DNA from 3 places in the Vibrio sp. T3Y01 genome. Region 2 is predicted to be linked to each of the others. Evidence: predicted binding sites of a transcription regulator. Region 2 holds the regulator's gene; each other region holds the start of a gene.
What was found. The regulator CRP, encoded in region 2, controls carbon source genes, mostly activating them, when cyclic AMP is high. The targets are predictions, from matches to a motif close to TGTGANNNNNNTCACA.

Region 1 (4,957 bases), on a different contig from region 2:
GTTACGCCTCGATACAAGGTACAACGGTTTAGCGTTCCTTCGTTACGAGACAAAGCGTAGATAGGCATGTCAGCACTTAAGCGAGACATCATCAAAGCAGTGCGCCCAGACTCAGTCAGCGTGACTACACCTTTAATGCCTTCCATGTGGTTGGCAGAGTAGATGGTTGCCATTGATACTGTTTCTTCTGCTGTCACGAAAGTGCGGTCAATTCGGTAGTTGGACTGATTGACGTTTGCCATTTTCTCGGCACCAACACACACTTCTGCCATCGATTTTACCGTCTCTACTGGGTATTGCCCGGCAGCGGTTTCACCTGACAGCATTACCGCATCTGTACCATCAAGCACAGCGTTCGCGACATCCATTACTTCAGCACGGGTAGGCATTGGAGCGGAGATCATTGATTCCATCATCTGAGTTGCAGTAATGATAGTGCGATTAAGGGCCCTAGCACGGCGTATAAGCTGTTTTTGTACACCGACTAACTCTGGGTCCCCAATTTCTACTCCGAGGTCACCACGAGCCACCATGACCACATCTGAAGCCATTATGATGTCATCCATGTTTTCAACGGTCGATACCGTCTCTGCTCGTTCAACTTTGGCGACCAAGTGAGCTTCTAAGCCTGCTTCACGCGCAAGTTGGCGAGCGTAGTGCATGTCTTCGCCGTTACGAGGGAAAGAGACAGCGAGGTAATCGACTTGGATTTGGGCGGCGGTGACGATGTCTCGTTTGTCTTTGTCGGTTAGCGCTTCTGCAGAAAGCCCACCGCCTTTTTTGTTGATGCCCTTGTTGTTGGATAGCGGGCCGCCAATGATGACTTCGGTATGAACGCGACAACCTTCGACCTTGGTGACTTTGAGTTGCACACGTCCATCATCAAGTAACAGAATGTCGCCGGCTGAGACATCATTCGGCAGCTCTTTATAGTCGAGGCCAACGGCTTGCTGGTCGCCCTCACCTAAACCTAGGCTGCTGTCTAGAGTGAATTCATCACCAACAGCCAGTTGAATCTTTCCATCTCTGAATGTCGACACACGAATCTTGGGACCTTGAAGGTCGCCGAGGATAGCGATTTGTGTCCCCAGTTTTTTTGCGATTGCTCTGACTTTTTCTGCACGTTGTATATGGTCGTCGCTGCTGCCGTGGGAGAAGTTCATACGAACAATATTGGCACCGGCTTTGATGATCTCTTCAAGCACGTTACCTTTATCGGTAGAAGGGCCTAGCGTTGTGACGATTTTCGTTTTTCTTAATTCAGCTGTCATGAATACTCCTAGAGTGAGGCCAGTAATCTTTTTAAAAGACTGAATTAAGTATATGCATTAATTGATAATTTATTGGGAGCTAGGAGGATATTTCTTGATTTGCCTTTAATTATTGAATTCAGGACTCAAACGCGATGTTTTATTCTAAAAATTAAGTCGTAAATTATCGATGTGAGTGTTAATTTTCCTCGAACTATTTGACTCGATACACAAAGATTCATGTATATACGTGATACTGGTCACGGCGATATACCAAGTGACTTCACAATTACTTCGCAAAGTAAAAAAATTATCCCGTTGATGATTTCTGGAGCGTAAAATGTACATGGCTCAACCGGGCCATATTGATCATATCAAACAGGTCAATGCTGGTCGTGTATATAAACTAATTGACCTTAAAGGTCCTATTTCTCGTATCGATCTGTCCAAACAAAGTGAGTTGGCTCCGGCGAGTATTACCAAAATAACCCGTGAACTCATGGAAGCTCACCTTATCCACGAGACGACGGTTCAAGAAGCTACGACTCGCGGACGTCCTGCTGTTGGTTTGCAAACCAACAATGAAGGTTGGCAATTCTTGTCGATGCGTCTTGGACGCGGGTATCTTACTATCGCGCTTCATGAACTGGGCGGCGATGTGCTTATCGATACGAAGATCGACATTCACGAACGCGACCAAGATGATGTACTTGCGCGTCTTCTTCATGAAATCGACGAATTCTTTCAAACTTATGCTGAGCAGCTCGACAGGGTAACCAGTATCGCGGTCACGCTTCCAGGCCTTGTGAATTCAGAGCAGGGTATTGTGTTGCAAATGCCGCATTACAATGTCGAAAACTTAGCTTTGGGTCCTGAGATCTACAAAGAAACGGGCTTGCCGGTTTTTATTGCCAATGATACTCGCGCGTGGGCGCTGGCTGAGAAGTTGTTTGGTAATTCTCAAGATAATGACAACTCTGTCTTAATCTCTATTCACCACGGTTTAGGTGCCGGGATTATTCTTGATGGCCGAGTTCTGCAAGGTCGTCACGGTAACATCGGTGAATTGGGTCATATCCAGATCGATAAGGAAGGCAAACTTTGCCATTGTGGTAATCGAGGCTGTTTAGAAACGGTCGCGAGTTCACAGGCGATTCGTGAACAAGTGAAAGAGCGCCTAGCCAATGGTGAAGAATCCACGCTTACCGTTTTTGAAGATGTCACGATTGAACAAATCTGTGCTGCTGCGGCTGATGGTGACCCACTGGCTGTCGAAGTGATTGAGCAGTTAGGCCGTTACTTAGGTTCAGCGATTGCCATTGTGATTAACCTGTTTAACCCAGAGAAAATCTTAGTCGGTGGTGTTATCAACCAAGCTAAGAGCGTTCTGTACCCGGCGATTCAAAAGTGTATCGAAGAGCAGAGCTTATCGGTTTACCATCAAGATTTAGAGCTGGTGGAATCTCGATTCTACAAGCAAGCAACCATGCCAGGTGCTGCACTTATTAAGCAGGCTCTCTACGACGGTCAGTTGCTAATGAAAGTTATTGAAGGTTAACTCTTTTCTCTTCTTTTAGTCTTCCCCGATCCTTTCCATGTACTTAAGCTTCGTATAACAACATTTGTTGTACTTAGTTTAAGCATTCTGTGCATTAGCGCTTTGCTTTAACCCATTGAAGTAGGCTATTGTAGCCACAGTTATTATTTGTCACTAAGGTGTTGTATGTCTGGCGTTTTAAATTCGGTTGATCAGAGAACGAAACTGGTTGGTGAAAACCGTCTGGAACTCTTGTTATTCAGCTTAAATAGTCGCCAATTATTTGCGATTAACGTATTTAAAGTTAAAGAAGTGCTAAAAGTGCCGGTGCTTACTCGCTTACCGGGCTCCCACCACCATATTACAGGGGTGGCTTCTTTACGTGGTGAATCAGTACCTGTGATTGATCTGCGAAGTGCGATTGGCTTTCCGCCGTCACGTGCAGAGTCTCAAGAAAGTAACTTGATCATTACGGAGTACAACCGAACTGTACAAGGTTTCTTGGTTGGACAGGTGCGTAATATCGTTAATACAACATGGACTGAAATCCAGCCGCCACCAAAGACAACAGGTCGTGCAAACTACCTAACCGCTATCACGCATATTCAAGAAGAAGATCAGCACAAAATCGTTGAGATCATCGATGTTGAAAAGGTGCTAGCTGAGATCATCGATTACGATGTGTCGATCTCTGAAGGTGTGTTAGATGAGCAGTTAGCTCAAGAGATGATTGGCCGAAACGTACTTATCGTTGATGACTCTTCAACGGCACGTAACCAGATTAAAGGCACTTTGTCGCAGCTTGGATTAAACATCATTGAGTGTTGTGATGGCTTAGAAGCTCTGAACTTACTCAAGGGTTGGTGTGATGAGGGGAAAGACATCAATCAAGAAATTCTGTTGATGATCACCGACGCCGAAATGCCTGAAATGGACGGTTATAAGCTGACACACGAAGTACGAACTGACCCAAGAATGCATGACTTGTTTATTACGCTAAATACTTCATTAAGTGGAAGTTTTAATGAAGCAATGGTCGAAAAAGTAGGGTGTAACCGCTTCATTTCTAAGTTCCAACCGGACTTGTTGGTTGAGGTAACGCAGGAGCGTATGCGACAGATTTTGTAAATTATACCGACAGGTGGTTTGTTTTGAGTGACCTTATGGAAAACGTTTGCTATTATTGATGCAGTATATTAATCGTCACAAAATATGCTCAACTACTCACGTAACTTTTCACGCACAATTTAAGGTAGTTCCTCTTAATGATATGGTTGACGTCTAAAGTTGTTATGACTTTAAGCTTATTACTATATAGGGAATTTAAGAAAAGACGTACGGAAGCTGACGTTGAGGTATAACTCAACAATTTGAAATAAAGGGAAGCAGGCGCTTCCCTTTTTCGTTTTATTTACCGATATAAAACAGTAATTTTAGTTGTTAGTGAAAGTCTCGCGATTTGGTTTTTAAGCCAACAATCTCATCGGTAATATCGATAAGCTTACCTGCAATCACATGTACCACTTCACCTTCTTTTTCTAGGATGCCTTGCACCTTTAACGCCTTGGCTGTGAGATACGCTTGCTGTTGAGCGCGCGCCGTTGCTCCCCATACCACCACATTAATATTGCCCGTATTATCTTCCAGTGTGACAAAGGTGACGCCTGCTGCGGTTCCGGGGGATTGCTTACCCGTTACAAGCCCAACAACGGTGACCATGGATTTGTGTCGTTGTTGTTTTAAGTCTTTCATATGAGTGAATCGACCTAGTCGGTTAGCTTCTTCCAGTAACGTGATGGGGTGCTTATTCAAAGAGATCCCAACACTGGTGAAGTCCTCAAGTAAATCCTGCATCTCACTGGGTTGTTGCAATCTTTGTTCGTCATTACCTTTTTCAAAGCTGTCATCGATTTGACTAAACAAGGGTAGATCAGAGGCCGAGTCCATAATCGCCCAGCGAGTTTGAAAGCGGTCACCTGAAACGTTGTGAAGCGCATTTGCTGAGGCAAGTAGCTCAATGTCTTTCTTGTTGATTGATAACTGTTTTACCTGGCTAGGGTGGCGATAACCCGAGCTCGGCCGGTTAGCTAACACACTCTGGATACCATGTTCACTCAAGCCTTTGATTTGTCTCATCCCTAAACGTATGGCTAAACCATTTTGTTGAGAG
Region 2 (4,957 bases):
CACGAGCGTACCGGGGAAGCATCACGTGAAGCGGCTGGTAACCAAATTGTACTTCGTCACCGTCCATTGGGCGTGATGGCGGTATTTGGTCCTTACAACTTCCCTGGCCACCTACCAAATGGTCATATTGTTCCTGCATTGCTATCGGGAAATACAGTGGTATTCAAACCTTCAGAGCAGACGCCTTGGACAGGTGAGTTCGCAATGAAGCTATGGCAAGAAGCGGGTCTTCCTGCTGGCGTAATCAACCTAGTGCAAGGTGCTAAAGAGACAGGCATCGCACTAGCAGATGCTAAAGGTCTTGATGGCGTGCTATTCACGGGTAGTGCTAATACGGGTCATATCCTGCATCGTCAATTCGCGGGTCAACCGGGCAAGATGCTGGCACTAGAGATGGGTGGTAATAACCCTATGGTGATCAGTGACCAATACGGTGACGCAGACGCAACGGTATACACCATTATCCAATCAGCGTTCATCAGTGCTGGTCAACGTTGTACATGTGCTCGTCGCCTGTATGTTCCTGTTGGCGAGAAGGGTGATCTGCTACTCGACAAACTGGTCGCAGCGACGCAAAAGATTCGTGTTGATCAGCCATTCGCTGAACCTGCACCTTTCATGGGGCCTCAAATCTCTGAAGCTGCCGCTAAGTTTATTCTAGACGCACAAGCTAACCTGCAATCGTTAGGTGGTGTCAGCCTAGTAGAGGCAAAAGCAGGCGAAGCGGCGTTTGTTTCTCCAGGCATTATAGATGCAACCAATATTGCTGAACTGCCAGATGAAGAGTACTTCGGCCCATTGCTACAAGTGGTTCGTTATCAGTCGCTAGAGCAAGCGGTTGAATTAGCTAACGACACACGCTTTGGTTTGTCAGCAGGTTTAGTATCGACAGACGATTCTGAGTGGGAATACTTCGTTGACCATATCCGTGCGGGTATTGTTAACCGCAACCGCCAACTCACAGGCGCAAGTGGTGATGCACCATTTGGTGGTCCGGGTGCTTCTGGCAACCTACGCCCAAGTGCTTACTATGCGGCAGATTACTGTGCTTACCCAATGGCTTCAATGGAAGGTGGTGAAACTCAACTGCCAGCTACGTTTAGCCCAGGTATCGAGCTGTAGTTTAGATTGATATTGAGCTAAGGCTCATTCATTAGTTATGAAATAAGGAAGCAGCGTATCGCTTCCTTGTTTTAACCACGCTCAGCGTCAAGATTGGGCGGTAGATAATAATAGAACAAGTATGTCACAGGCTGATGGCTGCTGACTTTGTGTCTCAGTCTCTCCCTTTCTAATCCAAATTACTAGCTTGCTAGAACCTCTGACAAGGAGTCACCATGACGCCCGATCTACTCTTTAAATCTCTATGGGACGATTACATTCACAGGCTTTGTCCATCCGCAGAGAAAGTACATCATTTGCTAAAAGAAGATGAAGCGCTGATCAACGATCACATTGCATTGCGTACTTTTAATGTTGCTCCTCTTGGTATCGAAACATTAGCCAAACCTTTCCTTGAGTTAGGTTATAAGGCATGTGGCGATTACCTGTTTGAAAGCAAGAAGCTAGTGGCTAAACACTACGAACACCCAGATCCAAAACAACCGAAAGTGTTCATCAGTGAGTTGAAGGTAGAAGAGTGTTCTAGTGAATTACAGCAGATCGTTGCCAAATTGGTTGAGCAGGTTGATGCAAGTAAGTTAGAGGGGCATGAATTCCTATTTGGTGGCCGCCTTTGGGACTTGAGCTTCGCTGATTTCCAACTGTTAGCAAAAGAGAGCGAATACGCTTCTTGGTTAGCCGCTCACGGTTACGGTGCTAACCACTTCACGGTTAGTGTCAATCAACTGAACAAGTTCGATGAAGTACAAGCAGTAAATGACTACCTAAGTGATGCTGGCTTTACGATTAACGCATCTGGTGGTGAGGTAAAAGGCTCTCCAGAGGTGTTATTAGAGCAATCATCAACAATGGCAGACAAAGTGCCAGTGGCATTTGTTGAAGGCAATGAGATGATTCCTGGTGGCTTCTATGAGTTCGCTAAGCGCTATCCAATGGCCAATGGTGAGCTTTACACCGGTTTTGTTGCGGCATCGGCGGATAAGATCTTCGAAAGCACCAACGGTTAAAGAAAGATACAAGTACGGGCTTTGCCCTAGAGATGCGATTTCTCATCTACTCTAGATCTTTAGGTAATAAAAAAGCCACCAAATTCGCATTTGGTGGCTTTGATATTTTTGACTCAGTTAATCGAGATTAACGAGTGCCGTATACCACGATAGTTTTACCGTGTGCAGAAATTAGGTTCTGCTCTTCTAGCATCTTCAAGATACGACCTACTGTCTCACGAGAACAACCAACGATTTGGCCAATCTCTTGACGAGTGATCTTGATTTGCATGCCGTCAGGGTGAGTCATTGCATCTGGCTGTTTCGCTAGGTTTAGTAGCGTTTGAGCGATACGACCTGTTACGTCAAGGAACGCTAAGTCACCAACCTTTTGGCTAGTTACTTGTAGGCGGCTTGCCATTTGCGCTGAAAGACGCATTAGGATGTCTGGGTTCACTTGGATAAGTTGACGGAATTTCTTGAAAGAAATTTCAGCTACTTCACAAGGAGATTTAGCACGAACCCAAGCAGTACGCTCTTGGTCTTCTTCGAACAAGCCTAGCTCACCGATGAAGTCGCCTTGGTTTAGGTAAGAAAGAATCATTTCCTTACCTTCTTCGTCTTTGATAAGAACTGCCACAGAACCTTTAACGATGTAGTACAAGGTTTCTGCCTTTTCACCAGCATGAATCAAAGTACTTTTTGAAGGGTACTTATGAATATGACAGTGTGAAAGGAACCACTCTAATGTTGGATCGGTTTGAGGTTTACCTAGAACCATAATATCTCACTTCCTCTGCAGGGTATGCTTGCCGCTTTCCGTATTTTAGCTAAGCCTGAATTGACTTCTTAGGATAAGAGCACTCGATGAGCGCTGCAAGCTATCTTGTGTTTCGTTTAAGAATAGTATCCTTTTTCAGGTACTATTTCTTGATTTTAATCGTGACCAAGCTACGATTTTTTACGCAAAATTGTGCACATGATCACGGTATGAAAAGTAATCAACCAGAACGTCGTTTTGTTAACCTATTTTTCCGGTTTCGATGAGTTGTTGTAGGATTGGCCTTACAATGAGCTCCATAGCAAAACTCATCTTGCCTCCTGGCACAACTAGCGTGTTATGACGAGACATAAATGAGCCATCAATCATTGCCAAAAGGTAAGGGAAATCGACGTTTTTGATACCACGCAAACGTATAACTACGAAGCTTTCGTCTAAACTTGGAATCCCTTTGGCGTTGAGTGGGTTCGATGTATCTACGGTTGGAACACGCTGAAAGTTGATATGTGTACGTGAAAACTGCGGGGTAATGTAGTTAAGGTAATCATCCATTGAACGTACAATAGAGTCCATTACCGCTTCTCGAGAGTGGCCACGATCGCGAGTGTCACGAACGAATTTTTGAATCCACTCTAGGTTTACGATAGGGACCATGCCGATCAGCAGATCGACGTGTTGAGATACGTTGATGTCGCCATCAACCACGCCACCATGCAGGCCTTCGTAAAACATCACGTCTGAATTTTCAGGGATATCTTGCCATGGCGTAAAGGTGCCCGGCATTTGATTATAAGGGACAGCTTCGTCAAACGTATGTAGGTAACTACGTACTTGGCCAGTACCTTCATTTCCGTATTTACGGAAAAACTCTTCTAAGGCCCCGAAGTCGTTGGCTTGTGGACCAAAGTAGCTGATGTGCTTACCTTGCTCGCGCGCCTTACGGATCTCGACGTCCATCTCTGGTCGAGTGAAGCGGTGGAAACTATCCCCTTCAACCCAAGCGGCCTTCACGTCCATCATATTGAACATTTTGCGGAAGGCTTCTGAGGTGGTGGTGGTGCCGGCTCCTGAGGAACCCGTCACCGCAATAATTGGATGTTTAGCGGACATGACAACCCTTGTCTTATGAGTAACTTACTTGTTAGCAATCGTTTTCCACTATAACACGGCTCTTTTCTCAACGCAGCTTAGAAGCGTTTTGTGAGCTGGATATCAACGGTCTCGTGCAGTTCGGAAAATACAATGTTGGCCTCACCTGAAGCTAATTGATGTTTCACTTGATCAATTTTGTTTTGTAGGGAAATCTCAACGTCGCCGTAGTCTGTTCCCTCACGCAAGACGAATTCTTTGATGAGGTTTTCGAGCGTATCAGGCTCAATGTCTTTCCATGGGATGATCATAAATACTTCTCTCTTTTATGTTCATTGATATGTTGATGAGTGTGTCTAGTGATGTTTTCAGTACAACCCCAATTAGGGACTGCGCTATCTTAGCAAGGTTTCGCGTTTATATTTAGCAGGCTTAGCCGTTATGCCGAATCTTGAATACTTTCATAGTAGGCAGGCAGCGCTTCTTCTAGCCAAAACCTTGGCTTGAGCGTACTTCCTGTAATGAACCCGACATGGCCCCCTTTCTGGAACAAGCGATAATCGATGTTATCCGGTAGGACGAATTTTGGAATCACATCGTCAGTCATGAAAGGATCGTCCTTGGCATGAATGATCTGGGTCGGTAGTTTTATCTGATTGAGCTTAGGAAGAGCGGAACATTGTGCGTAGTAGTCTTGAGCGTTCTTGAATCCGTGCAGGGGGGCGGTGATACGTTCATCAAATTCGTACAGCTTATCAATTTTCTTGATCGTCTCTGCGGTGATATCGAGCTTCTCTTGCAGTAGGTTAATCTTTTTTAAGGCATTAGATTTGAGAGAGCTGAGCAGGTACTTCTTGTAGAGCTTAGAAAAGCCTTTCTCAATGCGACTCGCGCAACAAGCCAGATCAAATGGGGCTGACACTATGGTCGCTGCTGACAACAAGGGGTCGTCTGAGTACTCAGCAAGATAGTTTGCCAA
Region 3 (4,957 bases), on a different contig from region 2:
CAGCAGCATGGTCGCTGCTATAAACATTAAAAATACCGCAAAGAACTTCTTAAGTACTGGTGTTGGTAATTGCGTAGCCAGCTTCGCCCCCACTCGTGTGGTTAGTACTGATGTGCACGATATCGCAACCAAGGCAGGCAGGTAGACATAGCCGAGGCTAAACGGAGGCAGCCCCTCGACAGACGAGCCATGCCAAATAAAGCCTAACATTCCAGAGATAGCGATAACGAAACCACACACCGAAGACGAGCCCACTGCCTTGCGCATTTCCACACCATGATGGTTAAGGAAAGGTACAGACAACGACCCACCACCAATACCCGCCAAGCTTGAAACCAAACCAATGCCACCACCACATAACATGGTTGTCGCAGAGCCCGGCATCGCTTTTTGGCTCTTAGAGCGAATCGACAACAGCATCTGCAGTGCTAGCACTAACACAATCACACCAAAAACTTTAGGTAAGTATTGAGAAGGAATAACGTCAGCTACAAAAGAACCGAGAAAACCGCCAACCACAACCCCTGGCATTAACCATTTAACGACAAATATCTCAACGTTACCCAACTTTAAGTGGTTAATCGCAGACGATCCTGACGTAACAATAATGGTAGATAGCGAGGTCGCTAATGCCATTTGCATTGCAAACTCTTGAGGGATACCCGCTTTCGGGAGCAAGAACAGTAATGCCGGAACCACCAGCAACCCACCGCCAATACCCAGCAAGCCAGCTAAAACACCAACAACAGCACCAAGGCCTGCTAGCAAGCCTATGAGTTCATATGACACGTTAATTCCTATTTTTTACCTGCTCGAATGAAGCCTGTAAATTCACGCTCTTCGAAATAGTTCAGCATCATACTATAGATGTCACTGCCATACGGCTTTGAAAGTGCCTTATTTGCCAAATCCTGTAATTCGCTCAAGTTAGATTGGCGAATCAAATATTTGGTTCTAGCAACATTCGAGGTGTTCATACTTAACGTCTGATACCCCAACCCAAGCAGTAACAATGCGCCCATTGGATCACCGGCTAGCTCGCCACAAATACACACAGGTAATTGATATTGCTTACAAGTATCATGAATTTGTTTCAATGCCATGATCACTGCCGGGTGCATAGATTCATAGACATCAGAGACGCGGGAATTGTTCCTATCAACGGCCAATAAATATTGGGTTAAGTCATTAGTACCGACAGAAACAAAATCGACCTTGTCGGCAATCAGTGGTAACAAGTAGAGCATCGAAGGCACTTCAATCATGATACCGATACGGGGCATCCGTACTCGATTATCAAGTTCATGCACTTCATCATAGGCTTGCTCAATCAACTGCAGGGCGTCATCCAACTCCTGAGCGCCCGAAATCATCGGTAGCAGAATGCTCAAGTTATGGCTTTCACAACTCGCACGTAGCATGGCACGCAGTTGAATAATGAAGATATCTGGATGATCCAGCGTAAAACGGATACCACGCCAGCCAAGGAAGGGGTTGTCCTCTTCGATTGGGAAGTAAGGTAATGCCTTATCACCACCAATATCGAGCGTACGCATCACCACCTGCTTATTTGGGTAGCTCGAAAGCACAGAGCGATACTGCTTGAACTGTTCATCCTCTGATGGGAAACGTTGTTGCAACAAGAACGAGATTTCCGTTCGGTACAAACCAACGCCATCTACACCTTGGTTGATGGCAATATTGGTATCAGCACTCAAACCTGCATTAAGTAGGATTTCGACCTGTTGGTCATCTTGGGTTTTCGCAGGTAGATACAGCTCGCGATTGACCATTGAGGAGAGCTCACTCTCTTCAAGAATCAGCCCGCGATACTCTTTGAGCAGGTTCTTGGTCGGCTCGATAAAGATCTCGCCACTATAACCATCGACGATGGCTTGCTTACCATTCGCTTGCTCGAGGTTAATGCTAACCCCCATCACCGAAGGAATACCAAGCGCGCGAGATAAAATAGCAGCGTGCGAGTTCGCCGCCCCTTCCAAAGAGATCACTGCCAACAGCTTCTCTTTTGGAATCGACGCTAATACTGAAGCGGTTAACTCACGAACCACCAGAATAATCGGCTTATCTAAGGTACGTAGCTCATACTCAGAGTTGTGAAGGAAGTACAACAGCCTTTGACCGAGCTCTCGGATATCCTGTGCTCTTTCACGCAGATACACATCCGACATACGAGCAAAGCGATTGGAATAGCTCTCAACCACCTGCCTTAGTGCCCAGTCCGCTTTATCGCCTTTCTGAATCTGGCTTTTTAGATCCTTACGCAACATAGGATCGTTGAGTAAGTGCGTAAACAGGTCAAAGATCGCCAATGCGTCTTTATTGATTTCACTGTCTAAGCGCTTTCGCATGCGCTTGAAGTCATTGAGGGCATTCTCAACCGCCACTGCCAATAACTCTTGCTCGCGCTCGATATTGAGCGTCGAAGCAGGATACACATCCGTTAATTCAGGTTGGGTGTTGTCCCACCACAGATCACCAATCGCTACCCCAGATGAAGCAGCAATACCTTTGATGCCTGGCAGCTTTTGTTGTTCCAACAGCCAATGACCTTGGGTTTGAGCGTGCGCGACAATAACCGCAAGTTGAGCTGAGAGCGTAACGAGGAATGACTCTTCCATCTCGCTGAATAAACGAGGTGTTTTTTGTTGAATAACCAATACGCCAAGCACTTGCTTGCGATGGATAATAGGAGTACCAAGAAAAGAGTGGTAAATGTTTTCTCCAAGTTCTGGAAAAAACTTATAAGCAGGGTGAGCAGACGCTTGTGCAAGGTTAATAGGTTCAGCACTTCGTTTCACGAGGCCAACTAAGCCTTCGTCGAAACCAATGTGAATACTATTACCTTCAAAGATCAGGCCTTGAGTTGCCATCAACTCAAGGCGCTGCATATCATTATTGGCTAAATACACGGTGCAACATTCCGTCTGCATCGCACTGCATGTCTCTTTAACTAGAATATCAAGTGCCGTCGATACATCTTCAACTCTTGATACGTGTTCAACTATTTCCCTTAGTTGACTGAGCATGCTTAACCTCTACGCAATTTGCGTTTTCCTTTTGTTTTTCGCTCTTTAAACGGCATTGCTAAAGATGCGAACTCTTTCATCGCTCGACGGTAAACATCTCGCTTAAAAGAAACTACTTGTCGAACTGGGTACCAGTAACTCACCCAACGCCAACCATCAAACTCAGGTGTACTCCCACGCTGCATATTGATACGCGATTCATCGCAATCTAAGCGTAAAAGGAACCACTTCTGTTTTTGTCCAATACAGACAGGTTTAGAATCCCACCGAACCAGTCGTTTGGGTAGCTTGTAGCGTAACCAATGACGACTTGTCGCGACGATCTTTACATCCTTTTTAGTAAGGCCAACCTCTTCATACAACTCACGGTACATTGCCTGTTCCGGAGTTTCACCTTCATCTATTCCCCCTTGAGGGAATTGCCATGAATGTTGCCCGTATCGTTTAGCCCAGAAGACCTGACCATGGTTGTTACAGATTACAATACCAACATTTAATCGGTAACCATCGCCATCTATCACTGGCCAACCTCTATCTAAATTTTTAATTACACTGATTTTTCCACATATCCCCAATTGGAGCAAACTTAGTGACGTGATAAGCGCTATATTTATGAATATTATCTGCAAATATGGATAAGTTTTGCTCAAATTCGAGTTACCCACACAATAGTGAGACCTAGACCACATTTATTCACCTTTTCTGTGAATAACTATGTGAAGAATTAGCCGCAATCGTTTTATTTAATCCATAGATTCATCAACACTAAAACCAGCCCACTAGAAAAACAAAAACTTAAACATTAAAAATCAACACCTTAAAATAAAAATAAAAAATCAAAGCACAGTCAAAACACAAAAGATCTTTTAAAAACACAAGCTGCTCAAAGATCAACCACCCCGGTGTTTATCCACACTACCAAGTGAAAGATTCATTTTACACCCCATTTAGCAAGCATTTTATCCACCAAAAACCCCTGTTTATTTATCCACTAAATTAATATTTCAATTAATTACCTTTATGTCCTGTGGATAACCCTAAGTTTGATCCCTTCTTCGACTAGGAGATCATTTCTTAACCAGTCGTCATTTGGTGATAACTTCTGATAAAATCATTTTTTTGATCATGCCTTTTATTATGAAACCAGAACCACAAACACAACAAGAGTTGTTAGACAGAGCTTACGCGATTGCCGGGATGACCTTCAGAGAGCTCGCTGATGAAGCAGAGATGGACATGCCAAACGATCTTAAGCGAGACAAAGGCTGGGTTGGGCAACTGTTAGAATGGCACTTAGGAGCACCTGCTGGCAGTAAACCAGAACAGGATTTCGCGAAGCTAGGCATCGAGCTAAAGAGTATTCCGATTGGCTATTCTGGTAAGCCACTTGAAACCACCTTTGTTTGTGTGGCGCCATTAATGGGAGTGCAAGGACTGACATGGGAAACCAGCCATGTTCGCAATAAACTGTCTAAAGTGTTGTGGATCCCTGTAGAAGGGGAAAGAGAAATCCCGCTGGCAGAACGTCACGTTGGATCACCACTACTATGGACACCAAGTGAAGCTGAGAACGAACTCCTAAAGAGAGACTGGGAAGAGTTGATGGAGTTGATCGTTTTAGGGAACGTTGAACAGATCACGGCAAGGCATGGAGAAGCCCTACACTTACGTCCAAAGGCCGCAAACAGTCGCGTGTTAACTGAAGCTTATGGAGCCAGTGGCAAGCCCATCAAGACCAAGCCTCGTGGGTTTTATTTGCGAACTCAATTTACTCACAACTTGCTGACGACGCATTACGCATAGCCCAATAAACATTAGTACGAAACAATATCAGTGAGTTACGTTCTTTGATCAATGAGGTTTCAACGCTAATTCGATATCACAGTAGCTTTGACTTGGCTCACTGCCAA

Region 1: F0232_RS07295 (ROK family protein) is a predicted target of CRP. The motif match lies at 1,500-1,515, and genes of this name have one in related genera.
Region 3: rppH (RNA pyrophosphohydrolase) is a predicted target of CRP. The motif match lies at 3,720-3,735, and genes of this name have one in related genera.

Annotation. Positions count from the first base shown of each region.
Region 1 covers NZ_VTXJ01000005.1:83,396-88,352, forward strand. The annotation lists gene pyk (pyruvate kinase) at 1-1,271, opposite strand, end outside; gene F0232_RS07295 (ROK family protein) at 1,591-2,808, shown strand; gene F0232_RS07300 (chemotaxis protein CheV) at 2,974-3,915, shown strand; gene F0232_RS07305 (error-prone DNA polymerase) at 4,228-4,957, opposite strand, start outside.
Region 2 covers NZ_VTXJ01000033.1:15,640-20,596, reverse strand. The annotation lists gene astD (succinylglutamate-semialdehyde dehydrogenase) at 1-1,122, shown strand, start outside; gene F0232_RS23700 (DUF1338 domain-containing protein) at 1,338-2,129, shown strand; gene crp (cAMP-activated global transcriptional regulator CRP) at 2,257-2,889, opposite strand; gene F0232_RS23690 (phosphoribulokinase) at 3,130-3,999, opposite strand; gene F0232_RS23685 (YheU family protein) at 4,077-4,289, opposite strand; gene F0232_RS23680 (hydrolase) at 4,418-4,957, opposite strand, start outside.
Region 3 covers NZ_VTXJ01000007.1:234,674-239,630, reverse strand. The annotation lists gene F0232_RS10125 (sulfite exporter TauE/SafE family protein) at 1-789, opposite strand, end outside; gene ptsP (phosphoenolpyruvate--protein phosphotransferase) at 798-3,047, opposite strand; gene rppH (RNA pyrophosphohydrolase) at 3,050-3,568, opposite strand; gene mutH (DNA mismatch repair endonuclease MutH) at 4,185-4,850, shown strand; gene F0232_RS10105 (DUF6482 family protein) at 4,899-4,957, opposite strand, start outside.